One region of the Mesorhizobium sp. M1027 genome, then DNA from elsewhere that is predicted to be linked to it. Evidence: riboswitches for the same ligand, from Rfam matches in the RefSeq annotation. Region 1 holds a riboswitch; the other holds the start of a gene.
What was found. A riboswitch is a leader RNA that binds a small molecule or an ion and turns the genes downstream of it on or off. The one in region 1 is predicted to bind S-adenosylmethionine.

Region 1 (15,377 bases):
CCAGCGTCGCCGCCTGTTGTGGCTTGCCGCTTTCATTCTCGCGCTGTTCGGCATCTACAGCGCGGGCTGGTTCTACCTGGCGGATCTGGTCGAGAGCGCCGCCGACAAGGCGGTCGCCGATCTCGATGACAAGGACATCAAGGCCGCCTGTGCCAACCTCGCGGTCAGCGGCTATCCTTTCAGCTTCACCCTTTCCTGCGACAGTCTGGCTTACGAGGATGACAGCCGCAACGTCGCGGCATCGACAGGCAAGATCAACGCTGCCACCCAGATCACGCAGCTTCTGTCGCCTGCCGCCGAGCTCAGGGGGCCGCTCAGGACCTCCGTTCCCGGCATGACCCCGCTCTGGATCGACTGGGATGATCTGCGGGCCGACATGAAGCTGTCCTGGCCGCTGCCGAGACGCCTCTCGCTGCAGGCAGAAGGCCTGTCCGGCCAGACCGATCCCGCAGACGATACCGATCCCGTCTCGCTGTTCAGCGCCGGAACTGCCAGCGGGCAATTGCGCCCAAACGGCCCGGACATCGACTATGCCGGCAATTTCACCGATCTCGAAATCGACGCGGCGGCCATCGACGGGCGCGTCTTGCCGCCGCTCGATGGCAGCGGCGATGTGACGCTGAAGAACGGCGTGATGCTGATCATGGCAAACCCGAAGAGCCTGCGCGGCCTCGCGGCCGAAATCCACGAGCTCGATCTGTCGTCCGGAACTGCGCGCATCACCGTTTCCGGACCGCTGTCGGTCGATGACGGCGGTCTCATAAATGCCGATCTGACGATCAAGCTCAATGATCCAAAGGCCGTGGCGGCGATCCTTGCCACCGCCATCCCCGAGCAGAAGAAAGAGATCCAAACCGGCTTTGCCGGACTGGCGCTGCTCGGCAACCAGCCGTCGATGCCGCTGAAGATCGTCAGGGGCAAGGCCTCGCTCGGCTTCATCCCGCTCGGCAAGATCAAGCCGCTTGACTAGGCGGTCGGGACTGCGATCGGCCTGCCGCGGCTTATCCCTTCGGCGGGTGTTCGACTGCCTGGCGACCGAAATCCGGTACGTCGATGTCCTGGCCGGCCTCGATGATCGAGCGGCGGACGGCGCGGGTGCGGGTGAACAGGTCGAACAGCTTTTCGCCGTCGCCCCAGCGGATCGCCCGCTGCAGCGAGGACAGATCTTCCGAGAATCGCGCCAGCATTTCGAGGATGGCGTCCTTGTTGTGCAGGCAGACGTCACGCCACATGGTCGGGTCGGACGCCGCGAGACGGGTGAAGTCGCGAAAGCCGGAAGCCGAGTATTTGATGACCTCGGACTTGGTCACCGACTCCAGATCGTCGGCGGTACCGACGATGTTATAGGCGATGATGTGCGGCAGGTGCGAAACGATGGCCAGCGTCATGTCGTGATGCTGCGGGTCCATCGTGTCGATGTTGGAGCCGCAGCGGCGCCAGAATTCCGAGAGCCTTTCCAGTGCCGCGGGATCGGTGCCGGGCAGCGGCGTGAAGATGCACCAGCGGTTCTCGAACAGTTCGGCAAAACCGGCATCTGGTCCCGACTTTTCGGTGCCGGCCAAAGGATGGCCGGGAATGAAGTGCACGCCATCAGGCACATGCGGCTGCATCTGCGCGATCACCGATGCCTTGGTCGAGCCGACATCGGTAAGGATGGCGCCCTTCTTCAGCGTCGGCGCGATTTCCGCGGCGACGGTACCCGAAGAGCCGACCGGCACCGAAACGACGACCAGATCGGCATCGCGAACCGCCTCTTTCGCATCCGTCGTGTAGGTGTCGCCGAGGGCGAGTAGGCTCGCCCGCGCCAGCGTCGCTTCGCTGCGCGTCGAAATCGCGACTTGGCCGGCGAGCCCCTCACGGCGGATGACGCGGGCCAGCGACGAGCCGATCAGGCCGATGCCGACCAGCGCGATCTTTTCGAACATCGGTGAGGTCATGGTGTTCTAGCTTTTCAGGAATGTCGCGAGTGCGGCGGCAACGCCGCGGTTGGCCTCTTCGGTGCCGATGCTCATGCGCAGCGCGTTCGGAAAACCGTAGCCGGAAACGCGCCGCAATATGTAGCCGCGCGCACTGAGGTAGTCGTCGGCGGCCGCCGCCGAATGCTTTTTGTCCTCGGGAAAGTGGATAAGGATGAAATTGCCGACGCTCGGTGTCACCCGCAGCCCAAGCCCGCTTAGTTGCTCGGTCAGCCATGCCAGCCAGGTCTCGTTATGCGCCACGCTGCGCTCGATATGGACGCGGTCGCGGATCGCTGCGATGCCGGCCTCGATTGCCGTCGCATTGACGTTGAAGGGTCCCCGCACGCGGTTGATCGCGTCGATGACGTGCATTGGCGCATACATCCAGCCGATCCGCGCCCCGCCCAGGCCCAATTTGGAGAAAGTGCGGGTCATGACCACGTTTTCCGCGCTGCCCACCAACTCGACGCCGGCTTCATAATCGTTGCGCCGGACATATTCGGCGTAAGCTGCATCCAGCACCAGAAGCACGTTTCGCGGCAGGCCGGCATGCAGGCGGCGCACCTCCTGGAACGGCACGTAGGTGCCGGTTGGATTGTTGGGATTGGCAAGGAAGATGATCCTGGTACGCGGCGTCACCGCGGCAAGAATTGCATCGACATCGGCGCGTTCATCGGTCTCCTTGACCGTTACCGGGACGGCACCGGCCGATTGTATGTAGATCTTGTAGACCATGAAGCCGTGTTCGGTGATGATCGCTTCGTCGCCGGGTGCGAGGTAGGTCTGCGCCAGCAGGCCCAGAATCTCGTCGGAGCCGTTGGAACAGACGATGTTCGCCGGGTTGAGCCCGTGCACCTCGGCGATCGCTTCCCTCAGGCGCCTGGCGCTGCCGTCGGGATAGACCGCGAGCTTGTCTGCGACCGCGCGCGCGGCCTCTATCGCCTTTGGCGAAGGGCCGAGCGGGTTCTCATTCGACGACAATTTATGGACCTTGGCGACACCTTCAGGCGCCGTGCTCTTGCCGGGCACATAGGCTTCGATATCCATGATGCCGGCGCGGGGCCTTGGACGTGTCTGATCCGGTATCTGGCTCATTCCATGAAATCCGTCGAGAGTGCCTCCGTCCGGAGGCCGCAGCGGAAATACAAGCCGTGGCCCGGAATGTCGAGGGGCGGCAATTCGGGATCAAGAACTTGCCGTTGACGAAGCCATGCGTCGGTCCTAGAAGAGCAGCAACAGTTCCGTGGTGATTTGGCCGGTCGGCTTGCAGCCACGTTAAACAACTTGCTAAAGGGCCGTTTGCATCTTGTAACCGGCTTTGCGAAGGCATGGCCGGTTTTTTGTTGCCCTGGCTGGTTGTTGCCCGGACCGGCGGTGGACAACTGAAGGCCGGGCAAGGAGATGTGATGGTCGCTTTGCGCGCGCGAAAAACCAACAACGAGGCCGACCAGCCGTCGAGCCCGGTGTTGCGTTTCGGCGCCGACAAGCCGCTCAAGCTCGACGCCGGCACGCTGCTGTCGCCGTTCCAGATCGCCTACCAGACCTATGGCACGCTCAACGACGAGCGCTCCAACGCCATCCTCGTCTGCCATGCGCTGACCGGCGACCAGCATGTCGCCAACACCAATCCCGTGACCGGCAAGCCGGGCTGGTGGGAAGTGCTGATCGGCCCCGGCAAGATCATCGACACCGATCGTTTCTTCGTCATCTCGTCCAACGTCATCGGCGGCTGTCTCGGCTCCACCGGCCCCGCCTCGACCAATCCCGCCACCGCCAAACCCTACGGGCTCGACCTGCCGATCATCACCATCCGCGACATGGTGCGCGCGCAGCTGATGCTGGTCGAGCATTTCGGTATCGAACAGCTGTTCAGCGTGCTGGGCGGCTCGATGGGCGGCATGCAGGTGCTGCAATGGGCCTCGAGCTATCCCGAGCGCGTCTTCTCGGCGCTGCCGATCGCCACCGGCGCCCGCCATTCTTCGCAGAACATCGCTTTCCACGAGGTCGGCAGGCAGGCAGTGATGGCCGACCCGGACTGGCATGGCGGCAAATACTTCGAGCACGGCAAGCGGCCGGAAAAGGGGCTGGCGGTGGCGCGCATGGCCGCTCACATCACCTATCTGTCGGAAGCAGCGCTGCACCGCAAGTTCGGCCGCAACCTTCAGGATCGCGAAGCCCTGACCTTCGGCTTCGATGCCGACTTCCAGATCGAGAGCTACCTGCGCCATCAGGGCATGACCTTCGTCGATCGCTTCGATGCCAACTCCTATCTCTACATGACCCGGGCGATGGACTATTTCGATCTCGCCGCCGACCATGGCGGCCGGTTGGCCGATGCCTTCGCCGGCACCAAGACGCGCTTCTGCCTGGTTTCGTTCACCAGCGATTGGCTGTTCCCGACCGAGGAAAGCCGCTCGGTCGTGCACGCGCTGAACGCGGCCGGCGCCTCGGTCTCGTTCGTCGAGATCGAGACCGACCGCGGCCACGACGCCTTCCTGCTCGACGAACCGGAACTGTTCGCCGCCATCAAAGGCTTCATCGCCTCGGCGGCGCGGGCGAGAGGGCTCGGCGCATGACCCCGAAAAGTTCCGGATTGTTCGGATCAGGACCATGCGCCAGGCAAGTGACGAGCCCATGAGCGTCAACCGCGCCCAGCGCGTCGACCTCGAGGTCATCGCCGATCTCATCCCGCCGCAGTCGCGGGTGCTGGACGTCGGTTCCGGCGACGGCCTGCTGCTCGAATTGCTGCAGGCGACCAAGAAGGTCGACGGTCGCGGGCTGGAACTGTCGCAGCGCGGCGTCAACGAATGCGTGGCGCGCGGCCTGTCGGTCATCCAGGGCGATGCCGATAAGGATCTCCAATTCTATCCCGATAAGGGCTTCGACTTCGTCGTTTTGTCGCAGACCTTGCAGGCGACCCGCAATCCGAAATTGGTGCTCGACGAACTGCTCAGGATCGGCAACCGCGCTATCGTCTCATTCCCAAATTTTGGTCACTGGCGGGTGCGCTTTTCGCTACTGTTCAACGGCCGCATGCCGGTGACCAAGGACCTGCCCTATTCCTGGTATGACACCCCCAACATCCATTTCTGCACCATTCGCGATTTCGTCAATCTGTGCGACGAGCTTGGCGCGACGGTGGAAAAGGCGACCGCGCTCGACGCCAATGGCCAGCGGATCGGCTTCTCGATGCCGTGGTGGTTCTGGAATTTTTTCGGCCAGCAGGCGGTGTTTCTGCTGAAACGATAAGAGCCAATCGTCGCGGATCGTCCCCTTATTCGAGAACGTCGGTGGCCTTGTGCGGGTGCTGGACGCCATCGACCAGGACCACGTCGGACTGAGAATTCTCGGTGCGCAGCGGCAAGATCTCCTGATAGGCGGGCGAGCGGTACCATGCACGCACCTGCTGCATGTCTGGAAATTCGATCATGACGAGGTGGCCCGGCCAGGTGTTTTCAACGACTTCCACCTCGCTGCCATGCACGATGAAGCGCCCGCCAAACGGCTCCAGCGTGGCATCGATCTTGTGCAGGTACTCGACGATCTGCGGCCCCGGCGTGACCTGGCGCATATGCGCGACGGCGTAGGCGGTCATGGCTGTACTCCCTGGTGGTCGAAGCCGGACAACCGGCTTGATGGGAGCAGTTTGCCGAGACCTTGCACGCTGGTCGATTACCCCCGAGGTAATGACACTGAATACAAAACCGACGCGCCTCTGCCGTTGCTGCTCCGAACAGGGCCGTGCGCGAGCCCTGCTGTCACCTGAAAAATATTTCCGCCTGGCGCCGATGATTTCCGCACGCCTGCGCTGTCCTTATCGATGAGCGCGCCTGGATGGTCCGGCGGCCGGGAACAGAGAGGTGATCCATGGGATCGTTGCAAGGTCAGAATGTTGTAGTCGTAGGAGGCAGCCGTGGGGTCGGCCGCTCCATCGCGGAGGCCGCCCTCAAGGAGAGAGCGACGGTGCTGGCCGTCGCCCGCGGGAAACAAGCCCTGGCGCAATTTGCCTGGGAGGTCTCGGGCGTGACGACGCTCGCCGTCGATGCGACGGTGGACTCCGCCCCCGACAAGGTCTTCGCCGCGCTTGAGCCGGACGTGCTGGTGATCTGCGCAGGCGCGCTGGCGCCTTCCGCGCCGCTGCACGAACAGAACTGGAAGGCGTTCTCGGCAAATTGGGACACGGACGTCAAGGCGTCGTTCCTGTTTTGCCGGGCCGCTCTGCGGCGTCCGCTCAAGCCGGGGACCCGGATCGTTCTGATCTCCAGCGGCGCGGCCTTGACCGGCGGACCACCGAACGCCGGCGGCTATGCCGGCGCAAAACGCATGCAGATGTTCCTGGCCGGTCATAGCCAGAAGGAGGCCGACCGGCTTGGCCTCGGCCTGCGCTTCATGGCGCTCGCGCCGATGCGCATCATGCCGGAAACCGGCGTGGGCAAGGCCGGCGTCGACAGCATAGCGGCCTATATGGGCATCCAGCCGGCGGACTTCATCGCCGCCATGACCGACACGCAAACCCCGGCCGACGTCGGACGGGCGGTGGTCGCGCTCGCCACCGGCCAGCCGCAAGGCAGTTCCTTCATGGTCAGCGGTAGCGGGCTTGCACCGGCCGCCTGAGGCGCGCGTAATGCAACGCTCACTCGTAACCGCACAAGCCACATGACAGACGCTCAACCACCTCTGGAACCAGCACGCCAGCCGATCCTCGATCGGCTGGCCTTCGAGAAGGTCACGGCCGCGCATCGCCGCGAGCTCAAGCTGCATTGCTATCGCATGATGGGTTCGCTGCACGAGGCCGACGACCTCGTCCAGGACACGTTGCTTCGCGCCTGGCGTGCCAGGTCGGAGTTCGACGGGCGAGGTTCGGTTCGCGGTTGGCTCTACATGATCGCGACCAACGCTTGCCTCAACGCCATCAAGGCGAGGTCGAGGGCGCATCGCATTCTCCGGGAACCCGGACGGCCGCCCTCGCACGGGGCGGCCATAGGCGGGCCCGTAGCCGACATCGCCTGGCTGGAGCCCTACCCCGACGCCGAGCTTCCAGACATTGCCGGCAGCGAGTCAGGTCCGGAAGCCCGTTACGAGAGCCGCGAGGCCGTCCAGCTCGCCTTCGTCGCAGCGATCCAGGATCTGCCACCCAGGCAGCGCGCCGCGCTGCTGCTTGCCGACGTCCTGGGATGGTCGGCCGTCGAGACGGCGCGTTTGCTGGGCGGATCGACGGCTTCGATCAACAGCGCGTTGCAGCGCGCCCGCGCAACGCTGGCGGCGCGCTATCCCCAGGGACGGCCGACCAGCCGATCACGGCCCAGCCCCGAAGAAGGCCTGCTGCTCGAACGCTACATGCAGGCCTGGCAGGCCGCCAATCTCGACAGCTTGATCGAGCTGCTGCGTGAGGACGCCATCTATACAATGCCGCCTTGGCGCGAATGGTATCAAGGCCGCGAAGCGATCCGCGGTTTCCTCGAGACCGTCTGGCCGAGGTTTGGCGGCTTCCGCACGCTGGCCACTCGGGCCAATGCCCAGCCGGCGGTCGGGGTTTATTCCCGCAGCCACGATGGCCCTGAATGGCGGGCCCATTCCCTGCATGTGTTCGACGCCGCCGAGGGCGGGATCGCTTCCTTGACGATCTTCATAGGGCCGCTCGGGCCATCTCTGTTCCCGGCCTTCGGCCTGCCACCAGCCTAACCTACCCCTGGGCCAGCCTTATCGGTCGAGTTCCGGGAAGTATGGGTCCGAGAAAAACCGCCGGTCGCGCTCGCCTTGCAGGCAGTCGATCGGTGCGTCGATGCCGATCGTCCTCGGATCCACCTTGGGATACTCGATGCCGCTGACCTCGAGGATCAGTTTGCGGCGAGTGGCGGTGGCGAATTCGGAAGCAGCATAGATCGGCAGCACGAACGAGCCCGGCCCGCCGGTGACGCATTCGACATAATACCGGTCGAGATGGCTGAAGGTGGGTGACGGGCTGATCAGCATCGGCAGCCCGTTGATGACGATGCCCTTCGCCAGCGCCGCATCGCGTGCCGCCGTGACCGGCAAGCCGGTGTTGTTTGGGCCGTCGCCCGAGACGTCGATGACGCGGCGTTTGCCGGTGAAGGCCGTGCCGTTGAAAAGCTCGACGCCGAAAGCCACTGCGCCGGAAATCGAGGTGCCGCGAAAGCTTCTGAACGGGCGGGCCGCGATCTTGTCGGCGAAAGCGTTGGCGCTCTCCTTGCTGTCGATGACCTGCCAGGCAATGACCGCATCGTCGCGGATGGTGCCGGCCCATTCGAAATAGGCGATGGCGATGCGGCCGGAGGTGCCGGCACGCACGGCGTTGATGAAGTCGGGATGGCGCAGCGCCGCGACATAGCCGGCGCGCTGCAGGGCAAACTCCCTTTCATCCATCGACTGCGAGATGTCGACGGCCAGCACCAGCTCGACATCGACGGCAAGTGCATTGGCCGGCGCGGCCACGGGTGCCGCCGGGGCGCAGGCAAGGCAGGCGAGCAGGGCGAAAGCGTCAAGCATGGCCGATCGGAACGTTCCCATCTGAAACGATCGCGACAGTTTTTCGCCGCGATCGCGGCGAAATAAAGCTTGGTTTCTATTTCTTTCGGCCAGCCGAGGCGATGGCCGGGGGCGGTTCGATGGCCCCTGCCCTGATACGGGCCGGCTTGAGGGCCGGTTGGCCGGCATCCTTGACGATGGTCAACGCCCGCCGGAAGAAGCGGCCATTGTGCTGGCCGCGGCCGATATTGAGGATCGCGGCGTCGGGAATGCGCTTCTCCAGCATCGACAGCACTTGCCTCAGCGTCGGGCCGTCGAACGCGTCCAGCGCCTCGTCGATAATCACCCATTTCGGCCGTCGCAAGGCGAGCCTGGCAAAGGCCAGCAGACGCTGCTCGTCGTCGCTGAGCTCACGCTCCCAGCGCGCCGACCGATCGAGCGAGGACGACAGGCGCTGCAGCCCGACATCGGCCAGCACCTCCGAGATCTCGGCATCGGCCGCCTCCGCCGCGCCGTCTGCATGGTTGAGCACCTCGCGCAGCCTGCCGAGCGGGAAATAGGGGGTGCGCGGAACAAAGATCGGCGCTTCTCCGGCCGGCATGCCGATCCGTCCGCTGCCCCACGGCCACAGACCGGCAATGGCCCGGAAGAACAGCGTCTTGCCGGCGCCCGGATCTCCGGTGATCATGACCCGGTCGCCGGCGCGGATTTCGACATGCGGCTCGGCAAGCTTGGTGCATCCCTCGGGCGAGGCGATCTCGAGTTTCTCGAAGGTCAGGCTGCCGTCCGGGTTTTCGCCGAACGAAATGCGCCTTTCCGTATCGTGCAGCGCGTCGGTGTCGCCAAGCGCGATGCGGAAGTCGGCGACCCGCATCAGCGTGGCGCGCCAATCGGCGATGCCGCCGATATTGTTGATGAACCAGCGCAGCGAGGAATGAACCTGGTTGAAAGCGCCGACTGCCATCATCAAGCCGCCAAAGCTGATATCGCCGGCGAAATAGACCGGTGAGGCGACCAGGATCGGCGCAACGACTGTGATCCAGCCGTAGGTGTCGGTAACCCAGGAAAGATTGATCTGGGCGCTGTAGATGCGCCGCATGGCGCCCAGCACCATGCCGAGATCGAATTCGAGCCGGCGTCTGGCATCGGCCTCGCCATGCGCCAGCGCGATGGCATCGACATTCTCGTTGACGCGAACCACCGAAGAGCGCAGCTCCGCTTCACGCGTATAGCGATCGTTGTTGAAGCGGATCAGCGGCCGCCCGACCAACCAGCTCAACCAGGAGGCGGTGCCGGCATAAAGGATCGCCGCCCAGACCATGTAACCGGGTATGGCCAGCGAATGGCTGCCTATGTGGAAGACGAAGCCGGAAGACAGCGACCACAAGACGCCGACGAATGAGGCAAGCAGGATGCAGGACTGCAGCAGGCCGATGCCGAGGCCGGTGGAAAGATCCGAGAGATGCGCGACATCCTGCTGCAGGCGCTGGTCGGGATTGACGCCGATGGCGCCGGCATGGGCCAGCCGGAAGGCGCGCGCCGGCCGCATCCACTCGCCGATCAGATCGAGCGTCAGCGCCTCGCGCAGCTTCAGGCGGATCATCTGGTCGAGCCAGGTCTGGCCCACGTTAAACAGAAGCAGCCCGCCGGCTATTGCCGCAAAGACCAGAAGCTGATGCAGGAAGGCCTGCATGTCGCGCCGCGCCAGCGCGTCGAAGAACGGTTGGTTCCAGCGGTTGAGCAGAACCTGCCCGACGGAGGTTGCGACAATGACGGCGACGATGCCGATTGCGGCCCAAAACAATTGTTTTCGCACTGGCGAGGTGGTCAGCGCTATCTTGATTGTTGCCAGCTGCTCACGCAGGCTGCTGGCTTCGATCGACGCGGCAAGCTTCTGGGCGCTGGCCTCGACATCCGGATGATCAGCCATGAGTGAATCCTTGCATTCGGAAGCGGTGCTGAAGCCCGGTCATAGAAATCGCCGGTCATAGAACCGATTGCGTATGCCTTCAATCGGGCAGCGAACCCGTCCGCGACAGATAGGTGAGAAAAAGCCTGCGTCGGATCACGAACGCGTCATCTTGGCGGCGCCGGACGTTTGGCCCGCGACAGTCCGGCCAAGCGTCGGCGCGCCATGCGGCGAGAGAACCGGCACGAAGACGCGGCGGGACGCGCGCTGGGCAACCGGCACGCCTTGGTAAAGCCGCTTCTGCGCCTCGACGACGATAACGCCCGAAAAGATCGGCCAGAAGCGCCGGCCGGCGCGTTCCAGCACATTGTGGAACTGCATCATGAAACGTCGCGGCGACGGCGGGAAGAACAGCGCATCGGACCATGCCGCCGGCGTGAAATTCGCTTCGCGCAGCAATTCGGTGAGCTGGCCGCGCGAGAACGGCCGGCCATTGCCGAAAGGCGTATGCTCGAAGCGCGCCCAGACGCCGCGCCGGTTGGGCACAACGATGACGACACGGCCGGCAGGCGACAGCACCCGCCAGATCTCGTTCAGCGTCTCGCGCGGGTTCTCGACATGTTCGAGCGAATGGACGAGCAGCATGCGGTCGATGCAGGAATCGACCAGCGGCAGTTCCTCGTCGAACACCAGCGCGGTCGCCGTCGGCCCCGTCGCCGGCCAGACCACCGCGCCCTGTGTTGCCGGCATGAAGGCAAAGACACGCTCGGCATCGCTGCCGAAGCGTTCCAGCCACGGCAAGGTATAGCCGAGACCGACCAGCCGCTCGTTGGGCACTACGGCCCATATCGAGGACAGCGCCATGGTGATCGAGCGTTCGGCCAGGCGGCCGAGCGTGGTCGAATAAAAAGAACGGAGATCGACAATGTCTGAATGCATGCGCGGAACGGTAGCTTCGAAGCAGTCCAAGTTCAACAAAGGCAGATGACATCGGCTGGCAGGCGCCCTATGTCTGCGGCAATAAAGGGAGAGATGCGATGCCGGTCGAGATCGAACAATTCATGTGCCGCAGCGACAATTTCGGCGTGCTGGTGCACGACCCGAAAAGCGGCCAGACGGCGCTCATCGATGCGCCCGAGGAGGCGCCCATCCTGGCGGCCATCAAGCGCACCGGCTGGACCCCGACGATGATCCTGACCACCCACCACCATCTCGACCATGTCGAGGCCAATCTGGCGCTGAAGGAGCGTTTCAAGCTGCGCATTGTCGGTCCGGAAGCCGAAAAGGCGAAGATTCCCGGCATCGACGAAACTGTCGAACAGGGCTCGGTCGTCCACCTCGGCGACGAGCGGATCGAGGTCATCGCCACACCCGGCCATACCGCGGGCCATGTCACCTACCATCTGCCGGCGTCGAAAGAGGCATTCGCCGCCGACACGCTGTTTGCGCTCGGCTGCGGGCGGCTGCTCGAATGCAAGCCGCCGGTGATGTACGAATCCCTGAAGAAGCTCGCGGCGCTGCCGGCCGACACGGTCGTCTATTGCGGCCATGAATATACGCTGGCCAACGCCCGTTTCGCGCTGACCGTCGACCCGACCAATTCGGCGCTGAAAGAGCGCGCCGCCAAGGTCGAGGCGTTGCGCGCCGACGGCAAGCCGACGCTGCCGACGACGATCGGCGAGGAACTGTCGACCAATCCGTTCCTGCGCTGGCACGATCCGGCGATCCGCAGACATCTCGGCCTGGAGAAGGCCTCCGACGCCGAAGTGTTCGCCGAGATCCGCAAGCGCAAGAACAATTTCTGAGCGGCGCCAGGAGCTAGGGTCATGACCAGTTCCGCCGAAATCATCGCTCTGCTCGGCCTGAAGCCGCATCCGGAAGGCGGCTGGTATGCCGAGACCTTTCGCGACGGCTCGGCAGGTACGCGCGGCCATTCGACGGCGATCTATTTCCTCCTCGAGAAGGACCAATTGTCGGCTTGGCACCGGGTCAAGGACGCGGCCGAGGTCTGGCATTTCTATGACGGTGCGCCGCTGGCGCTGTCGATACATCGAGAAGGCGGTCCCGTCATCGAGGAGATCCTCGGTACCGGGCTCGCTGCAGGCGAGCGGCCGCAGATCGTCGTGCCGGCAGGCTGGTGGCAATCGGCACGCAGCCTCGGCGAATGGACCCTGGTCGGCTGCACCGTGGCGCCGGGTTTCGATTTCGCAGCCTTCGAACTTGCCGAACCAGGCTGGCTGCCGGGAACGCCATAGGCACCTAGCCCAGCAGGAAACCCAGCGTGATCGCCAGCTGGCCGACGTAATACAGCGCCCATACCGCATGGCGCACCCAAATGCGATGCGGCGAGATGGCAGGCAGCAGGAACTTTTCCGCGGCGTGCAGCCCGTCGGACAGCATGAGCAGGACGATGCCGCCAATGACCCCGACGCTGTTCAGGGTGAGCGCCGCAATGCCCATGGCAAGCAGTGCCCCGGCATGCACGCCGATCGGCAAACGCAAGGCAGGGCCGACGCGGCGCCGAAGCGCGAAAACCATCGCCAGCACCAACACGGCCATCGCCAGCACGATCGCTGCTCGCCACGGCTCGGCCAAAAGCAGCCCGAGGCCGCCGCCGGCACGCAGGAACAGCACGACGTAAAGCACATGCGCGGCAAGAAAACTGGTTGCGCCGCCAAGAAATGCCTTCTCGCCGTCGCGCGACAGGAGGGCGTCGCCCACGGCGCTGACGCCGAGTGCGGCGACGAGCAGCCATGGACCGCCCTGCTGCACGACCAGCACCGCAAGCATCGCCACCGCCAATGTCCTTGCCGCCGACCGCGAAAGGCGCGGCGGCATGCCGAGGCTGAACGCGTAAATCACCGCCGCCGCCAGCGAAAATACCAGCGTCGCATTGGCATTGGCATCGATGCCGCCGGGAAACGGCATCAAGCGTTTGCCTCGCTCGTAGCCCTCTTGCGCAGGAACAGTGATTTCGCCGCCAGTGCCGCGCCGCCGGTGATCAGCACGCAGGCGGCGAGGATGCGCCATGACGGCTCGGCGAAGCCGGCGGCGATCAGCACGAGGGTGGACAGCAGCGGCGCGGCATAGCTCGCCGCCCCCAGCACCTGGATGTTGCCGCGCTTGACGCCGATGTCCCAGGCATAGAACGCCGCCCCCACCGGCATCAGACCGAGGCCGAGCACGGCCAGCCACTGGCCGGCGCCGGCGGGCAGCACCGTCTGTTCAAGCAATAGGTGGCAGACCAGCGAAAGGGCCGCGGTGGCGGCGCAGAACCAGGTGACGATCGAGGTCGGCACCGACGGGAAGCGCCGCGACAACAGCGAATAGGACGACCACAGCACCGCGCAGACGCCGGCCATGGCGTAGCCGAAGGCATAACGCGCGTCGAAGGCAAGCCCGCCGCCCTTGGTGACGATCAGGATCGTGCCGGCAAGGCCGAGCAGCGCGCCGGCGACGTGGTTCCAGGCCAGCCGCTCGCCCGGCATCAGCGCCGACCCCAGCACGATCAGCAGCGGCCACAGATAGGCGATCAGGCTGGCCTCGACGGCCGGCGCATTGCGGAGCGCAGTGAAGTAGAAGAAGTGGTAGCCGAACAGGCCGGCAATGCCGATCACCCAGACTTTGCGTGGTATTTCGACCTGGCGCGGTATCTTCGCGGCGCCATCGGCTGCCGGCATCAACAGCCGGGCAACCAGCCCGACGCAAGTGCCGATCGTAAAGGTGATTGCCGAAAGCAGGAACGGCGGCACGGCGCCCGAAGCATCCGTAAGCAGCGCCAGCAGCGCCCACATGGCGACCGCGGAGAAGCCGATCAGTGTTGCGCGCGCCATAGCCGTCGCCCCCTGCCCATCGTTGGCGGCGCACCATCACGCCTATTCGTTTGCTTCGAACCGCTCCGCGCTGATCGTCAACGGGCCGATTTGCGTGCTGACCGTGGCGCGGATCGGCGCATATACGCCGCTTTGGCCGACTGGTGCAAACGTCACCATGATGCGGCTGCGTTTCTTCAGGTAATTCAGCGCCTTGCGGTTCTTGCGGTAACCGGCCACCGGCTCGAAGCCCAGCCTGCAAGTGACCGTATCGCCCTTGTAGCCGGCCACCGAGATCGACCCTTTGGACTCGTAGGTCAGTTTGAGATCGGCACGCATTTCGCCGTCATAGAGCTTCACCGTGCGCCCGCAGACCTGGTCGAGGCTGTCGGCATGGATGACGGTCGCGGCCATCGGATCGAGGACCGATACGAGATCGCTGCCGGCCAGCGGTATCCAGTTGTTGGGATTGCGCTTCTTCGGCTCAGGCACGACCTTGGTCGAGGTGACGACGCCGTTGGCAAACCGGATGTCGATCATCGATGCCTTCTTGCCGGACGTGTAGTCGGCGTGGAACGCTTGCGGCTGCAACCGCTTGCCCGAAATCTTGCCCTTCGACGAGATCGTACCTCGCGTATCGTCGAACAAAGTGGCGAGGCCGGCAGCGGAGACGCTGCCCTCGATCGAATAGGTGTCGCCCTCGTAGTGGCTGGAGAATTTCGCTTTGGCCACGGAAAGGCCGAGGAACGATACCGAATACTCGCCCGTGAAGGATTGCGGCTCAGCGGCCGAAACCGTCGTCGACAGCGCGACGGCCATCAGCACGACCAGGGCATGGAGGAAAGAACGAGGCATGGCGGGTCCTTGGTTGTCGACCGGACGGGCGGCTCCGGTCTGGCATGTCCCTGTGCGACCGCTTATAGGCTGAATTCCGGCCTTAATGTGAAAGGCGGCGTCGGCGGGGGTCGGCGGGGAACGCTGGGGAGGGTCCAGGGCCAGAAAAAAACCCGCCTCGGCGGGCGGGTCGTCGGTGCGAATCAGCACCATACCTAGATTAGTGGCATAGCTGCCGGCACAAAGCAAGAACAAAATGCGGCCATCGACGAATTTGCGGATCTGCCTCGGCCCGGATGAGGGAAAGGGTTGCGGCTTCACTCCGGCTTGGGCTCCTCGCCCCACGAAAGTGGGGAGAGCGCAACCATCATGCGGTGG
Region 2 (15,377 bases), on a different contig from region 1:
CGCCAAGGCGCTCAGCAAGGAAGTGAAGCTGCTCATTCTGGACGAGCCGACGGCGAGCCTGTCCGAAAAGGACAGCCAGGCGCTGCTCGATCTGCTGCTCGAATTCAAGCGGCAGGGCATCACTTCGATCCTGATCTCCCACAAGCTCAACGAGGTGAACCGGGTCGCCGACAAGGTCACGATCATCCGTGACGGCCGGACCATCGAGACGTTGGCCAAGAAGGACATCTCGGAGGACCGCATCATCACGTCGATGGTCGGCCGTTCGCTCGACGACCGCTACCCGCCGCGAGAGCCGAAGATCGGTGAGACCGTTCTCGAAGTGAAAAACTGGTCGGTCTACCATCCCATCCATGCCGAGCGGCAGGTCATCAAGGGCATCAACCTCAACGCCCGCAAGGGCGAAGTGGTCGGCATTGCCGGGCTCATGGGCGCCGGCCGGACCGAGTTTGCCATGAGCCTGTTCGGCCGGTCCTACGGCCGCCGCATAACCGGCGAGGTGTTCCTAAACGGCAAGCCGATCGACGTCTCTTCGGTGAGCAAGGCGGTGGAACACGGCATCGCCTACGTTACCGAGGACCGCAAGACCTACGGTCTCAACCTGATCGACCACATCAAGCACAACATCACGCTGGCCAACCTGCCCGGCGTGTCGCGCCACGGCGTGATCGACGATTTGCGCGAGCTTTCGGTCGCCAACGATTATCGCGGCAGGACCAACATCCGCGCCTCGAGCGTCTACCAGATGACCGGCAACCTTTCTGGCGGCAATCAGCAGAAGGTGGTGCTGTCGAAATGGCTGTTCGCCAATCCGGAAGTGCTGATCCTCGACGAGCCGACACGTGGTATCGACGTCGGCGCCAAATATGAAATCTATACGATCATCGCGCGTCTCGCCTCCGAGGGTAAGGCAATCATCGTCATCTCGTCGGAAATGCCCGAACTGCTCGGCATCACCGACCGCATCTACGTCATGAACGAAGGACGCATCGTCGGCGAAATGGCGGCAAGCGACGCCAGCCAGGAAAAGATAATGCGCGCCATCGTCCGCGGAGAAGGAAAAGCATCATGAGCACCGAAAGCGCTCCCGGGCCGCAGACCGGCGTTGCCCAGGATCTACAACAGGGACCTCGCATTGCCGTCTCGGCGCTGGTCACCAATCTGCGCGAATACGGGTTGGTGCTGGCGTTGATCGCAATCATGGTGTTCTTCCAGTTCACCACGTCCGGAACGCTGTTCAAGCCGGTGAACCTCAGCAATCTCGTGCAGCAGAACAGCTTCATCATCGTGATGGCGCTGGGCATGCTTCTGGTGATCGTTTCGGGTCACATCGATCTCAGCGTCGGCTCCGTCGCCGGCTTCATCGGCGCATTGGCGGCGATGATGATGGTCATCTGGCCGCTTGGCCCATTGAGCAATCCGCTGGTGGTGTCGATCATCTGCCTGATCGTCGGTGGTGCGATCGGCGCGGCACAAGGCTACTGGATTGCCTATCACCGAATACCGAGCTTTATCGTCACGCTGGCGGGCATGCTGATCTTCCGCGGCATCTGCCAGGCGCTGCTTGGTGGCGGGTCTTCCGTGGGGCCGCTTCCAGTCGGCTTCAAGGCGCTCAGTTCCGGCTTCATTCCGGACCTGATCGGCCCATTGACGCTGATACCGCCAACCGTGAACGCCGCCGGCAAAACCATTGTCGGCAGCGGCCTCACGCTGCACCTGACGACGATCGTGATCGGCCTCGTCGCCGTGCTCGCCTATGCCTATTTCGGGCTCAGGGCACGGCGCACCCGCGAGAAGCATGGCTACGAAGCCGAGCCCTTCTCGCTGTTCGTCGTCAAGACCCTGGTGATCAGCGCGCTGGCGCTGTTTCTCGTTTACCAATTCGCCACCTATAGGGGCCTCCCCATCGTTCTCATGGTGATGGGCGTGCTGATCGCGTTGTTCGTCTTCGTTACCAAACGCATGACGATCGGCCGCCGCATCTATGCGATGGGCGGCAATGCCAAGGCAGCCCAGCTATCGGGCATCAAGACCGAACGGCTGACGTTGATGGTGTTCATCAATATGGGCGTGCTGTCGGCACTCGGCGGCCTGATTATCGCAGCGCGCTTGGGGCAAGCTGTGCCGGCGGCCGGCCTCGGCAGCGAGCTCGACGTCATCGCTGCAGTGTTCATCGGTGGCGCTTCGGCGATGGGCGGCGTCGGCCAGGTCATCGGCGCGGTGGTCGGCGGTTTCATTATGGGCGTCATGAACAACGGCATGTCGATCATGGGCGTCAATGTCGACTGGCAGCAGGTGGTCAAAGGCCTGGTGCTGCTCGGCGCCGTCGTCTTCGACGTCTACAACAAGAACAAGGCTTGAGAGGCAACCAGGAGGCATACGGGTCACATCGCGGCGCTGCCGGGCGGCGCGAAGAAGTCCCCCGAGGGACCTGACCCGCGAGCGCAATCCGGACGAAGAATTTCAACCGCGGCGTGGACAGGGTCTGAGCCGCGCCGGGCAGGGTTTGCCAAGAAGGCAGGCCGCAATTCAGAGAGGGTTACCATGCTGATCTCCCAGATCCTCGACGACGCCGAGACGATCCGCGTCGTTGCCCGCAACGGCGGCAAGACCCGCGTCATCAACGGGGCCCGCAGCGTCTATTCGCTGGCGATGGAAGCCGCGCGCACCGGCACCGGGCTTGTCGCCCTGATCGAGCGCAAGGGCTTCGGCGAAACCGTCGATCTCGATGCAGCCTACAAGAAGGGACGGCTGCTGTCGCCGATCAACCATCCCGATCCGGCGCATCTCCATCTCACCGGCACCGGGCTGACGCATCTCGGCTCCGCCGCGACCCGCGATTCCATGCACAAGAAGCTCAGCGATGGCGGCGAGGAACAGCTGACCGATTCCATGAAGATGTTCCGCATGGGGCTGGAGGGCGGCAAGCCGGCGAAGGGCCAGATCGGCGTGCAGCCCGAATGGTTCTACAAGGGCAACGGTACCATGGCAGTGGCGCCCGGCGCGGCGCTCATGTCGCCCGCCTTCGCCCAGGATGCCGGCGAGGAGCCGGAAATCGCCGGAATCTATGTGATCGGCGACGACGGCGCCCCGTTCCGCGTCGGCTTCACGCTGTCGAACGAGTTTTCCGACCACGTCACCGAGCGCGTGAATTATCTCTTCCTCGCCCATTCGAAACTGCGCAACGCCTCGTTCGGGCCGGAGATCCTGATCGGCGACCTGCCGTCCGACATTCGCGGCGCTTCACGCATCCTGCGCCACGGCAAGCTGCTTTGGGAAAAGCCGTTCCTGTCGGGCGAGGCGAACATGTCGCACACCATTGGCAATCTCGAGCATCACCACTTCAAATACTCGGCCTTCCGCCAGCCGGGCGACGTGCATGTGCACATGTTCGGCACGGCGACGCTGTCCTTCGCCGACGGCATCAGGACCGAGGCCGGTGACGTATTCGAAATCGAGGCGCAGGATTTCGGCCTGCCGCTGCGCAACCCGCTTGAAATCGAGCAGCCGGTGAAGGTGGCGGTGAAGGCGCTTTGAGGCGTCGATGACAGCGTGATCTCCCCCCTCGTGGGGGAGATTGGCAGTTCCAAACTCATCGCGCGGCGCGGAAATGCTTGGACAGTTTCAGGCCCTGCGCCTGATAGTTCGAGCCGAGATCTGTGCCGTAGAGTGCCTGCGGCCGTTTCAGCATATGCTCGTAGACCAACCGTCCGACGATCTGGCCGTGGTCGAGGATGAACGGCACTTCGTGGCTACGCACCTCGAGCACCGCCCGGCTGCCGGTGCCGCCCGACGCCGAATGGCCGAAACCCGGGTCGAAGAAACCGGCATAATGGACGCGGAACTCGCCGACCAGCGGGTCGAAAGGCGTCATTTCGGCGGCGTAGAGTGGCGGCACATGCACCGCCTCGCGCGACACCAGAATATAGAATTCGTCCGGATCGAGCACCAGCTCGCCGGCACCGCTCTTGTAGAGCGGCTCCCAGAAATCGACGACATCCTGCGCGGCGCGCTTGTCGACGTCGACCAGGCCGGTGTGGTGCTTGCCGCGATAGCCGACCAGCCCGTCCTTGTCGCCGTCGAGATCGATCGACAGCGCGATTCCCCCGCCTGAGATGTTGGGTGGTTCGGTGGCGACCAACATTTCGGCGCGGTGCAACTCGTGCAGCTCGCTTTCCGACAAGAGCGCATTGCCGGTGCGGAACCTGATCTGCGACAGCCGCGAGCCGGTCCGCACGATGATCGGGAAAGTGCGCGGGCTGACCTCCAGATAGAGCGGGCCTTCATAGCCGGCGGCGATCTTGTCGAACTCGTGGCCACGGTCGGTCATTACCCGGGTGAAGATATCGAGCCGTCCAGTCGAGCTTTTCGGGTTGGCGGAGGCGGAAATATGGGCGGGCAGCGCCAGGCTTTCGAGCAGCGGCACGATGTAGACGCAGCCGGTTTCCAGCACCGCACCTTCGGCGAGGTTGATCTCGTGCAGCTTCAGCCGGTTGAGCTTGTCGACAACCCTGTGGTCCGGGCCGGGCAAGAAGGAAGCACGCACTCGCCATGCCTTGTCGCCGAGCCTGAGGTCAAGGCTGGCCGGCTGGATCTGATCGGCATCGAGCATGCGCGGCGACTTCAGCGCGCCCGTCTGGAACAGCGCGGAAATATCCTGATCGGGAAGAATGCCTGTCTGCCGCAAGGGTCTGGCTCCGTTCGAACGCCGGGCGAGGTCTTGTTCTGTCGCAGGTCCGACCGTGGACGCCTTTGGCACCTGCTTGGTACAATCCTCTTAATCATGCCGGCAATTGACGCAAGCGTGGCGCGGGTCTAAAGCTCGTTATCCCGTGGTGATTTGGCCGGTCGGCTTGCAGCCACGTTAAACAAGTCGCTAAAGGACCGTCGGCCGCAAGGCCATATGGACCGGTTGCGACTTTCGCGGCCGGTTTTTTGTTGTTTGGACCAATTTTGGTGTTTGGATGGAATGATGACCAAGAAGCGCGACTGGAAGCCTCAGACCGCACTCGTGCATGCCGGGACGCTGCGTTCCGGCTTCGGCGAGACCTCCGAGGCGATGTATCTCACCCAAGGCTATATCTACGAGACGGCGCAAGCGGCGGAGGCCCGCTTCAAGGGCGAGGAGCCGGGCTTCATCTATTCGCGCTATGCCAATCCGACGGTCGACATGTTTGAGAAACGCATGTGCGCGCTGGAAGGAGCCGAGGACGCGCGCGCCACGGCATCCGGCATGGCGGCGGTGACGGCAGCACTGCTGTGTAGCGCCAAGGCGGGCGACCATATCGTAGCGGCCCGCGCGCTGTTCGGCTCCTGCCGCTGGGTGATCGAGACGCTGGCGCCGAAATACGGCATTGAGGCAACGCTGGTCGACGGCACCGACATCGCCAATTGGGAAAAGGCGGTCAAGCCAAACACCAAACTGTTTTTCCTGGAAAGCCCTACCAATCCAACGCTGGAGGTAGTCGACATTGCCGCCGTGGCGGCACTTGCCAATTCGATCGGCGCCAGGCTGATCGTCGATAATGTCTTCGCTACGCCCTTGCAGCAGAAACCCCTGCAGCTCGGCGCCCACATCGTCGTCTATTCGGCCACGAAGCATATTGACGGCCAGGGGCGTTGTCTTGGCGGCATCGTTCTGTCGGACAAGAAATGGATCGACGAGAATCTGCATGACTATTTCCGCCACACCGGCCCCAGCCTCTCGCCCTTCAATGCCTGGACGCTGCTGAAAGGCCTGGAGACGCTGCCGCTACGCGTACGCCAGCAGACGGAAAGTGCCGGCCGCATCGCGGATTTCCTGGCCGAGCGCCCGCAAATCGCCCGCGTCATCTATCCCGGCCGCGCCGACCACCCGCAAGCGGCCGTGGTCAAGAAGCAGATGTCGGGCGGCTCGACGCTGATTTGCTTTGATGTGAAGGGCGGCAAGCAGGCGGCCTTTGCCTTCCAGAACACACTCGACGTCGTGCTGATTTCCAACAATCTCGGCGACGCCAAGAGCCTGATCACCCATCCGGCGACGACCACACACAAGAACTTGACTGATGAAGCCCGCGCCGAGCTCGGCATCGGACCGGGAACGCTCAGGCTGTCAGTCGGCCTTGAGGACGCCGACGACCTGCTCGAAGACATCGAGCAGGCACTGAGAGTTGCCGGATAAGGGCTGGCCGAACAGAGGCAGCGGGGACGTGCCGATCAGGCGCCGGACGGGGTCTCTTCCAGCTCCGCGACAGTCTTCGTCTGGATAGTCATCACGTTGCCGCGCCAGTCGATGGCGCCGCTCAGCCATCCGCGCGCCCAAATGACGGGAAGCATCAGGTCTCGTGCCATCATCGCCGGGATCGTGCGCGGCGACAGGTGCCATCCCTTGGCCGAGGCCAAGGCGCATTCCGGCAGGTAGGCCGCGACCAGCACGGCGACGGCGGTTGCCGGCAGGCTGACGCCGGCGTCAGCCGCGGCGATCAGTGCAAGCACCAGCGGCGGTGCCGCGCCGATCAGGATTTCGGGGGCAAAGAACAGTGCAAAGGTGACGCGGCGCAGCCGCGCCCAGCGCGCCTGCCGCGACCAGATCTCGCCAAGCGTGCGCCGGCCGAGCGGCTGTTCGAAGGGAGAGGCGACAAGATTGACCCGTAGTCCGAGCCCATTGACCAGCTTGGTCGCGGCGGCGTCCTCGGCGATCTCGGCGGCAAGCGCGCGGATGCCGCCATTGGCATCGAGCATTGGCTTGTTCCACAACATGCTCTTACCCTGGGCGAAGCCGAGGCCGAGCGCCTCTCCAGCGTACTGCCAGCGTGCCTGCAGCGTGTTGAGAAAGGCGCATTCGACCTCCCCCCAGAAGCCGTCCGGCCGCGAGCCGATTGGCGTCGAGCAGACGAGGCCGGTGTCATGCCGCCACGCCGCCATCAGGTGCTGGACGTAGTCGCTCGGCATAAGCACATTGGAATCGGCAAGGATGACCCAGCGATAACGCGCCGCCTCCCAACCCTTCACGCAATTGTTGAGTTTTGGATTGCCGCTGATGCGGTCGTCACCGACCAGAAGGCGGGCGCGAATAGCTGGAAAGCGCGCCATTGCGGCGGTGATCGGCTTGACCACCGGGTCGTCGGCATGGGCGACACAGAAGATGAGTTCGTAGCGCGGCCAGTCGAGTGAGAAGGCGCGCTCCAGCGTCTCTTCGGCAAACGGCTCGACGCCGCGCGCCGGGATGACGATCGATACCGGCGGCGCGTTGGCCGCGGGCGGTGCAATACTGGCTGGTCGCTTCAGCTTCTGCGAAGCTAACAGGATGCTGGCGAGATTTGAAAGAAGGAGGGCTATGGAAAGGAGGGCGGCTGCGAATGTCGGTTCCATCGAGATCTGGTCGCTCCAGAAATGCCGGCCGCATGACAGCCGTTTTCAACAATTCGACAGAACGCTGAGTCGTCCGGCACAAGCCTGCACACCATCATTGTCATGTGTCACTCAAATGACATTGTTTTTCGGCACCTGCGCTTGAGATCGGGCAAGAAGATGCTGCGCATCGTTGACCAAACTGCGCTGAGCATCGAAAGTTCCATCTACATTGCTTTGGAGCAGTTTATGTACAGCGCCGTCACCCGCAACATCGAAGTGCAGGTCAGGCCGTTCTATCTGGAGGATCACTCCGATCCGCCGCAAAACCGCTATGTCTGGGGCTACCAGGTGACCATCGACAATCAGTCGGATGAGTTCGTGCAGCTTCTGTCACGCTACTGGCACATTACCGACGGTACCGGCAAAGTCGAGGAAGTGCGCGGCCCCGGGGTCGTCGGCGAGCAACCCGGACTCAACCCCGGCGACAGCTATCAGTATACGTCCGGATGCCCGCTCTCGACCCCGTCCGGCATCATGGTCGGGCACTACACAATGCGCAACAAGCGGGGCGAGACGTTCGACGTCGCCATCCCCGCCTTCTCGCTCGATTTGCCGGGCACGCGGCGCACCGTCAATTGAGGGCCGTCATCCAGCCGCTGCAAACTCCGCCGGGTCGAAGTCATATTGCTTCGAGCAGAATTCGCAGGCGACGTGAATGCTGCCATCCTCGGTGCTGTCCCTGATCTCCTCGGCGGAAAAGCCTTCGAGAATGCCGCGGATCTTCTCCCTCGAGCATGAGCACTGGTCGGCGACCGGCACGCCGCCGAACACGCGGACGCCATGCTCGTGGAAAAGCCGGTAAAGCAGCCGTTCGGCGCCGATCGTCGGATCGATCAGCTCGGTCGGTTCAATAGTACCAAGCAGCGCCAGCAGCTCCTGCCAGGAATTGTCGGTCGGGTCATGGATTTCCTCACGCGGATCGCCGTCGCCACCGGGAAGGTCGGGTACGCGCATACGCTCCGCCGACTGCGGCAGGAATTGTGCCAGCAGGCCACCGGCCCGCCATTGCTCGCGGGCACCGCCGACGCCGGGCGTCAGAAGCTTGGCAACCGAAAGGCGGAGGTCGGTCGGAATCTGCTCCGACTGGCGGAAATAGGTGCGTGCGGCATCTTCAAGTGTGACACCGTCGAGCTGGACGATGCCCTGGTAGCGTTGCGTGTGAGCGCCCTGGTCGATGGTCAGCGCCAGGACGCCGCTGCCGAGCAGCGTCTGCGGTGACGTCTCGCCGGCCGAAGTCAAAGCCTGCAGCCGGCCGGCATCGAAGCGGGCATAAGCGCGCAGCGCGTGCGGCGTGGAGAAATCGGCGACCAGCATGTCCACCGGCCCGTCGGTGCGGGTCTGCAGAATGAACTTGCCCTCGAATTTCAGCGAAGTTCCGAGCAGTACCGTCAGCACACAGGCTTCGGCCAGGAGCCGGGCGACCGGCTCGGGATAGTCGTGGCGGCTGAGAATGGCGTCGAGCATCGGCCCGAGCTGGACGGTGCGGCCGCGCACGTCGAGCGGGCCGACCTCGAACGGCACGACATGATCGTCGCCGGCGTAGCCGAATTCGCCGAGCTTGGGTTTATGTTCAGCCAATTGATGAGTTTCCAACATGACAAAGCTCCGGGGCGCGGCGATGCCGCCCTCCGGGGCGCATGCGACGAGACGCGCTCGATTTGCGTGATGCGCCTGAGATAGGCACCACCCACTCCCGGATCAAGGCGGCCCGGATCAAGGCGGCGCAGATCAGGCCGGCCCGGATCATCGCGGCCCGTATCAAGCGCCCAGGCACCAGGCCAGGACCGCCTTCTGGGCATGGAGCCGGTTCTCGGCCTCATCGAACACCACAGAATGCGGTCCGTCGATGACCTCGTCGGTAACCTCCTCACCGCGATGCGCCGGCAGACAGTGCATGAACAGCGCGTCCGGCTTGGCTTTCGCCATCAGTGCCGCGTTGACCTGATAGGGCAGGAAGACATTGTGGCCGCGGGCACGGTGCTCCTGGCCCATCGACACCCAGCAGTCGGTGACGATGCAGTCGGCCTCGTGAACGGCCTCCTCGGGCGAGCGGGTGAATTTCAGCTTGCCGCCATTGGCTTTCGACCAGTCTACATGCTTCTGAGCCGGTTCGCTGCCCTCGGGCACGGCGACGTTCAGCTTGAAATGGAACCGCGCAGATGCCTCCAGGAGCGAATGCAGCACGTTGTTGCCGTCGCCGGTCCAGGCGATCGTCTTGCCGGCCACCGGACCGCGGTGCTCTTCGAAGGTCATGATGTCGGCCATCAGCTGGCAGGGATGGGTCTCGTCGGTCAGCCCGTTGATGACGGGGACCGTAGCGTTTTCCGTCAGTTCCAACAGCCGGTCATGCGAGGTGGTGCGGATCATGATGGCATCGACATAGCGCGACAGCACCTTGGCCGTGTCGGCAATGGTCTCCGAGCGGCCAAGCTGCATCTCGGTGCCGGTCAGCATGATCGTCTCGCCACCCAACTGCCGCATGCCGACGTCGAACGATACGCGCGTGCGCGTCGACGGCTTGTCGAAGATCATCGCCAGCACCTTGCCTTCGAGCGGCTTGCTGCGTTCTCCGGCCTTGAGCCTTGCCTTTCGCACAGCTGCGTCGTCGAGCATGAAGCGCAGATCGCCTTCGGAAACGGCAGAAAGATCGGTAAAATGGCGAAGGGACATCAGGAATTCCAGGATTACTTCGCAGCGGCAGCGACGATGGCATCCGCCAGGCTCTTGGCGCCGGCACGAATGCGCTCGAGCGCCTCGTGGATCTCGGCGTCGGTGACGGTGAGAGGCGGCAGCAAGCGGATAACGTTGTCGCCGGCCGGAACCGTCAAGAGATGCTGGTCACGCAGTGCCACCGTGACCTTGGTGTTGGGCATCGCGCATTTAAGCCCAAGCATCAGGCCGGTGCCCCTGATGCTTTCGATAACATCCGGAAATTCGTCGGCGACACCGGCAAGCCCCTGCTTCAACAGCAGCGCCTTGCGCCGGACGTCCTCGAGAAAGCCGTCTTCCAGCACCACGTCGAGCACGGCGTTGCCGACCGCCATCGCCAGCGGACTGCCGCCGAAGGTGGTGCCGTGCACGCCGGCGGTCATGCCGACCGCCGCCTCGTCGGTGGCGAGGCAGGCACCCATCGGGAAGCCGCCGCCGATGCCCTTGGCCACCGCCATCAGGTCGGGGGTGACGCCCGCCCATTCGTGCGCGAACAGCTTTCCGGTGCGGCCGACGCCGCATTGGACCTCGTCGAAAATCAGAAGCAGTCCGTGCTGATCGCAGAGCTGCCTGAGCCGCTTCAGCGATTGCGTCGGCACTTGCCTGATGCCGCCCTCGCCTTGCACCGGCTCGATCAGGATCGCCGCGGTTTCAGGCGTGATCGCCTTTTCGGCCGCATCCACATCGTCGAAGCCGACCTGGTCGAAGCCGTCGACCTTGGGGCCGAAACCTTCCAGGTATTTGTATTGGCCCCCGGCGGCGATGGTCGCCAGGGTACGGCCGTGGAAGGCGCCTTCGAAGGTGATTGTGCGGTATCGCTCGGGATGGCCCGTGACGAAGTGGTAGCGCCGCGCCGTCTTGATGGCGCATTCGAGCGCCTCTGCGCCGGAATTGGTGAAGAACACCTTGTCGGCGAAGCTGGCGTCGGCCAACCGCTCGCCGAGCCGGCTCTGTCCCGGAATCTCGTACAGATTGGAGACGTGCCAGAGCTTGGCGGCCTGCTCGGTGAGGGCCGCGACCAGATGCGGATGGCCGTAGCCCAACGAATTGACGGCGATCCCGCCGGCGAAATCGAGATATCGCTCGCCCTTATCGGTGACCAGCCATGTGCCTTCACCGTGGTCGAAAGCCAGGGGTGCGCGAACAAAGGTCTCGAAAAGCGCCGAACCGCTCATTATATGCGTCTCCGGAACCGGAAAAATCAAAAAGCCGCCAAAGCGGCGGCCCTTGTGGCTTATCGTGTTTTTCGGCCGTGAAGTCAACGAAAAGGTCGCACAAGGACGTGCGGCAAGCCCTCCAGCATAACGCCGGCTCATAAGCGACCGGGCAAGTTGGGGAAAACCGAAAAAACCGATTCGTGTTGGCCTTGGGACTCTTGTCACCGAGTCAGCGCATAAGGTAATTGTAGTAGAGAAATAACTAGATTTCGTGCGGCGGACCTAATCACCCGATATATGTGGTGTCTGCCCGGCAGAAGCCGGGTCGGGAATGGATTCCGATTGCCGCACGTTTCAGCAGGAGCGCGGTCTCATGAACTGGACTGACGAGCGAGTCGAACTTCTCAGAAAATTGTGGTCGGAGGGCCTCAGCGCCAGCCAGATCGCCGCACAGCTTGGCGGGGTCAGCCGCAATGCCGTCATCGGCAAAGTGCACCGGCTGAAACTGTCCGGTCGCGGACGCACGACCGCCTCACCGGCACGCCAGAAGAAGACGGTACAGGGATCGACGATCCAGAAATCGGTGTCTCGGGCAGCAAGTGCCACGCGCCATGCCACCACGTCGATATCGATCGGTGCGACCGCGCTCAAGGCGCAGTTCGATGCCGAACCGGTAGCGCGCCACTATATCCGCCCGGTCGAGAACGTCGTCGTGCCGATCTCGCGGCATCTGCAACTCGTCGAGCTGAACGAGCGCACCTGCAAATGGCCGAATGGCGATCCGCTTTCGGAAGATTTCCATTTCTGCGGCAACGACGCCGCCGAAACCGGCCCTTACTGCAAGTACCACGCCCGCGTGGCGTTTCAGCCAGCATCGGAGCGGCGGCGGCATAGATAGGCGATAGGCACTGGGGAGTAGGCAGTAGGGGAAGATAGCGCTTCACAAGGGTCGTTTCGCCAACAACCCACTTCCGTATTGCCTATTCCCTACTGGCTACTGCCTATTCCCTTACCCCTACAGCCACCCATTCTTGCGAAACCGCCAGTAAAGAAACGTGCAGATCAGGGCAATTGCCGCTAGGACGGCCGGGTAGCCATATTCCATCCTCAGTTCCGGCATGTCGCTGAAATTCATGCCGTAAATGCCGGCGAATGCCGTGGGCACGGCCAAGATGGCCGCCCATGAGGCAAGCTTCTTGGAAATCGCCGTCTCCTGGCTTTGACCGACCAGAAGGCTCGCCTCGAAGGCGAAAGCGAGAACCTCACGCAGGCTGTCGATCTTTTCCTGGACAGTGCGGATATGGTCGGTGACGTCGCGAAACAGCGGATGCATGGCTGTGTGGATTTGCGGCAGATCGGCGCTGGTCAGCCGCCGGCAGACCTCCACCAGCGGCAGAGCAGCGTTGCGCAGGCGCAAGAGATCGCGGCGCAGCATGTAAAGCCGCTCGATATCGGAGCCGGTCATCGGTTTCAGCAGAACCTTGTCCTCGATCGCCTCGACCTCGTTTTCGATCTGCTCGAGCACGGGCATGTAGTTGTCGACGATGAAATCGAGAATGGCGTAGAGGACAAAATCCTCGCCCTTGGCGAGGGAATGCGGACAGCTTTCCCAGTGCTGGCGAACGGCGGCGTAGGAGGTCGACGGGCCATGCCTGACGCTGACGATATAGCCGGCGCCGACGAACAGATGCGTCTCGCCAAAGGTGACACGGCTGTCGATCAACTGCGCCGTGCGGGCAACGATGAACAGGGCATCGCCATATTGCTCGATCTTCGGCCGTTGGTGCGGATGCTCGGCGTCCTCGATCGCCAGCTCATGCAGATGAAATTGCGCCTGGACGCGCAGTAACAAATTGCGGTCGGGCTCCAGCAGTCCGATCCAGACGACATGGCCCGGCTTCCCGGCCCATTCGCCGGCTTCCTCGATCGGAATGTCGGCGATGCGCCGCCCAGCCGTATAGACGCCGCAAGCGATTATACCCGACATCGGCGGCGCAGGAGCAAACTCGCGGACATATTCCATCGCAGCCTCCTGAAGGCGGGGCCTTCATCGCGGAACCGAGAAGTCAGCGCGTCGAAAGCTTAGCGCAATTTTCGGTCAGGTGGCGAATCCGAAATTCGCATTGGTATCGAGAGACACTCATTTCGCTGGTTGCGTTGCGGGAAGAATAATCTTGTCCGTCTTGTCGCCCTTCGGACGATCGGCCGGCATCTGGTCGCCGGTGACAATATAGTAGATCGTCTCGGCGATGTTGGTGGCGTGGTCGCCGATGCGCTCGATGTTCTTGGCGCAAAACAGGAGATGCGTGCAGGGCGTGATGTTGCGTGGGTCTTCCATCATGTAAGTCAGCAACTCGCGAAACAGCGAGGTGTACATGGCATCGATCTGGTCGTCGCGGTCGCGCACGAAACCGATTTTTTCCACTGACCGCGATGCGTAGACGTCGAGTACTTCCTTGAGCTGTGTCAGCGCCAGATTAGCCAAAGCCTCGAGGCCGCGGAACAGGCTGCTCGGCTGGCGCCCATCAGCGACAGCAACCACTCGCTTGGCGACGTTCTTGCCGAGGTCGCCTACCCGTTCGAGGTCCGCCGAGATGCGGATCGCACCGACGATCTCGCGCAGATCCGTCGCCATCGGCTGGCGCTTGGCGATGATGATGATCGCCTTATCGTCGATCTCGCGCTGCCCCTCATCCAGAACCAGGTCGTCTCGAATGACTTTCTGGGCAAGTCCCGGATCCGCATTGACCAGTGCCGCGACGGCCTGCTCGACCATGCGCTCGGCATGCCCGCCCATCGCCGCGATGCGCTTCGACAGATATTTCAGCTCCTCGTCATAGGCGCTGACGATGTGCACGGACTGCATGGACCAAATGCCTTCCCGGGATCTTGTGGTTGAGTCGCTCCCTCGAATCCCCGCTGATACGCTAGCCGGATGACAGAAAAAAGAAACGGCCCATCATGGGCTAGAGATAGTACTGCGTCAGCGAGCCGGCAAATGGACGGTGAACGCCGCACCCTTGCCGACTTCCGACCAGATGGAGAGCCTGGCGTTGTGCCGGGTCAGGATATGCTTGACGATGGACAGGCCAAGGCCGGTGCCCTTCTGGGTCCGGCTGTTCTCGACGTCGACGCGGTAGAAGCGCTCGGTGATGCGCGGGATGTGTTCTTCGGGAATGCCGGGGCCGAAATCCCTGATAGTGACGTCGATCCCCGGTTCGGTATCGCCGTCGCTGCGCGTGATCGACACCACGACGCGTCCGCCCGACTGGCCATATTTGCAGGCGTTTTCCAGCAGGTTTTCGAAGACTTGGAAAAGCTCGTCCCGATCGCCAGGCACGGCGAGCGGCCCTTCCGCGAAATCACGCTCGATCACGACGCCGTTTTCTTTGGCGAGCGGCCCAAGCGAATCGATGACGCTGTCGATGGCCTGGCGCAGATCGACCTCGGTTCCCAGCTTGAGATAGGGCTTCATCTCCAGCCGTGACAGCGACAGAAGGTCGTCGATGAGGCGCGCCATACGGCTGGTCTGGTTCTGCATGATCTGCAGGAACTGCTCGCGTGCCGCAGGGTCGTTGCGGGCCGGCCCGCGCAGCGTCTCGATGAAGCCGGCAATCGAGGCGAGAGGCGTGCGTAGCTCGTGGCTGGCATTGGCAATGAAGTCGGCGCGCATTCTGTCGATCCGGCGCGCCTCGCTCTGGTCCTTGAACACCAGCACGTAGAGATCCGTGGCGTGACCGACAGAAGACGCGCTCACCCGATAGGCTCGTTCGACCGGCAGCCTTTCTATGTAGTCAACGCTGTCCGACGCGACGTTGCCTGCCAAGATATTATCCAGCAAGGACTGCATTTCCGGCGCGCGGAATTTCAGCGACAGCGACATGCCGGGGGCAATCCCGCCAAAGGCTGCAAAGGCGGCGGCGTTGGCATGGACGATGGCGGCGGAACGATCGAAAATGATCAGCGGATCGGCAACCGCTGCCGCGAGATATTCGCCGGAAAGTTGTTGCAAGCCGCTCGCCTCGACGGCCGCGGCATTTTCGGTCGATTGACGGGCGACGCCGGCCGGCAGTATCACCGCGGCAACCAGCACGGCGCCTGCCAGCAGCACCACATAGC

Region 2: it holds a riboswitch for S-adenosylmethionine, as region 1 does, so the genes downstream of both, NKH50_RS10715 (O-succinylhomoserine sulfhydrylase) here and metX (homoserine O-acetyltransferase MetX) in region 1, are expected to answer to the same signal.

What each region holds. Positions count from the first base shown of each region.
Region 1 is NZ_JAMYMW010000010.1:67,250-82,626, forward strand. Features, by position in the region: gene NKH50_RS19955 (DUF2125 domain-containing protein) at 1-970, shown strand, start outside; gene NKH50_RS19960 (prephenate/arogenate dehydrogenase family protein) at 1,002-1,937, opposite strand; gene hisC (histidinol-phosphate transaminase) at 1,944-3,053, opposite strand; SAM riboswitch at 3,192-3,269, shown strand; gene metX (homoserine O-acetyltransferase MetX) at 3,365-4,534, shown strand; gene metW (methionine biosynthesis protein MetW) at 4,593-5,207, shown strand; gene NKH50_RS19980 (DUF1330 domain-containing protein) at 5,233-5,553, opposite strand; gene NKH50_RS19985 (SDR family NAD(P)-dependent oxidoreductase) at 5,826-6,572, shown strand; gene NKH50_RS19990 (RNA polymerase subunit sigma-70) at 6,615-7,640, shown strand; gene NKH50_RS19995 (DUF1194 domain-containing protein) at 7,659-8,465, opposite strand; gene NKH50_RS20000 (ABC transporter ATP-binding protein/permease) at 8,542-10,374, opposite strand; gene NKH50_RS20005 (class I SAM-dependent methyltransferase) at 10,510-11,292, opposite strand; gene gloB (hydroxyacylglutathione hydrolase) at 11,391-12,158, shown strand; gene NKH50_RS20015 (cupin domain-containing protein) at 12,180-12,608, shown strand; gene NKH50_RS20020 (lysoplasmalogenase family protein) at 12,613-13,281, opposite strand; gene yddG (aromatic amino acid exporter YddG) at 13,281-14,186, opposite strand; gene NKH50_RS20030 (DUF3108 domain-containing protein) at 14,229-15,020, opposite strand.
Region 2 is NZ_JAMYMW010000004.1:328,799-344,175, reverse strand. Features, by position in the region: gene mmsA (multiple monosaccharide ABC transporter ATP-binding protein) at 1-1,072, shown strand, start outside; gene mmsB (multiple monosaccharide ABC transporter permease) at 1,069-2,361, shown strand; gene araD1 (AraD1 family protein) at 2,545-3,537, shown strand; gene NKH50_RS10720 (2'-deoxycytidine 5'-triphosphate deaminase) at 3,593-4,687, opposite strand; SAM riboswitch at 4,823-4,900, shown strand; gene NKH50_RS10715 (O-succinylhomoserine sulfhydrylase) at 4,970-6,160, shown strand; gene NKH50_RS10710 (ceramide glucosyltransferase) at 6,196-7,350, opposite strand; gene apaG (Co2+/Mg2+ efflux facilitator ApaG/CorD) at 7,579-7,971, shown strand; gene NKH50_RS10700 (Hsp33 family molecular chaperone) at 7,978-8,988, opposite strand; gene argF (ornithine carbamoyltransferase) at 9,151-10,062, opposite strand; gene NKH50_RS10690 (aspartate aminotransferase family protein) at 10,077-11,276, opposite strand; gene NKH50_RS10685 (GcrA family cell cycle regulator) at 11,632-12,156, shown strand; gene NKH50_RS10680 (magnesium and cobalt transport protein CorA) at 12,274-13,281, opposite strand; gene phoU (phosphate signaling complex protein PhoU) at 13,399-14,124, opposite strand; gene NKH50_RS10670 (sensor histidine kinase) at 14,242-15,377, opposite strand, start outside.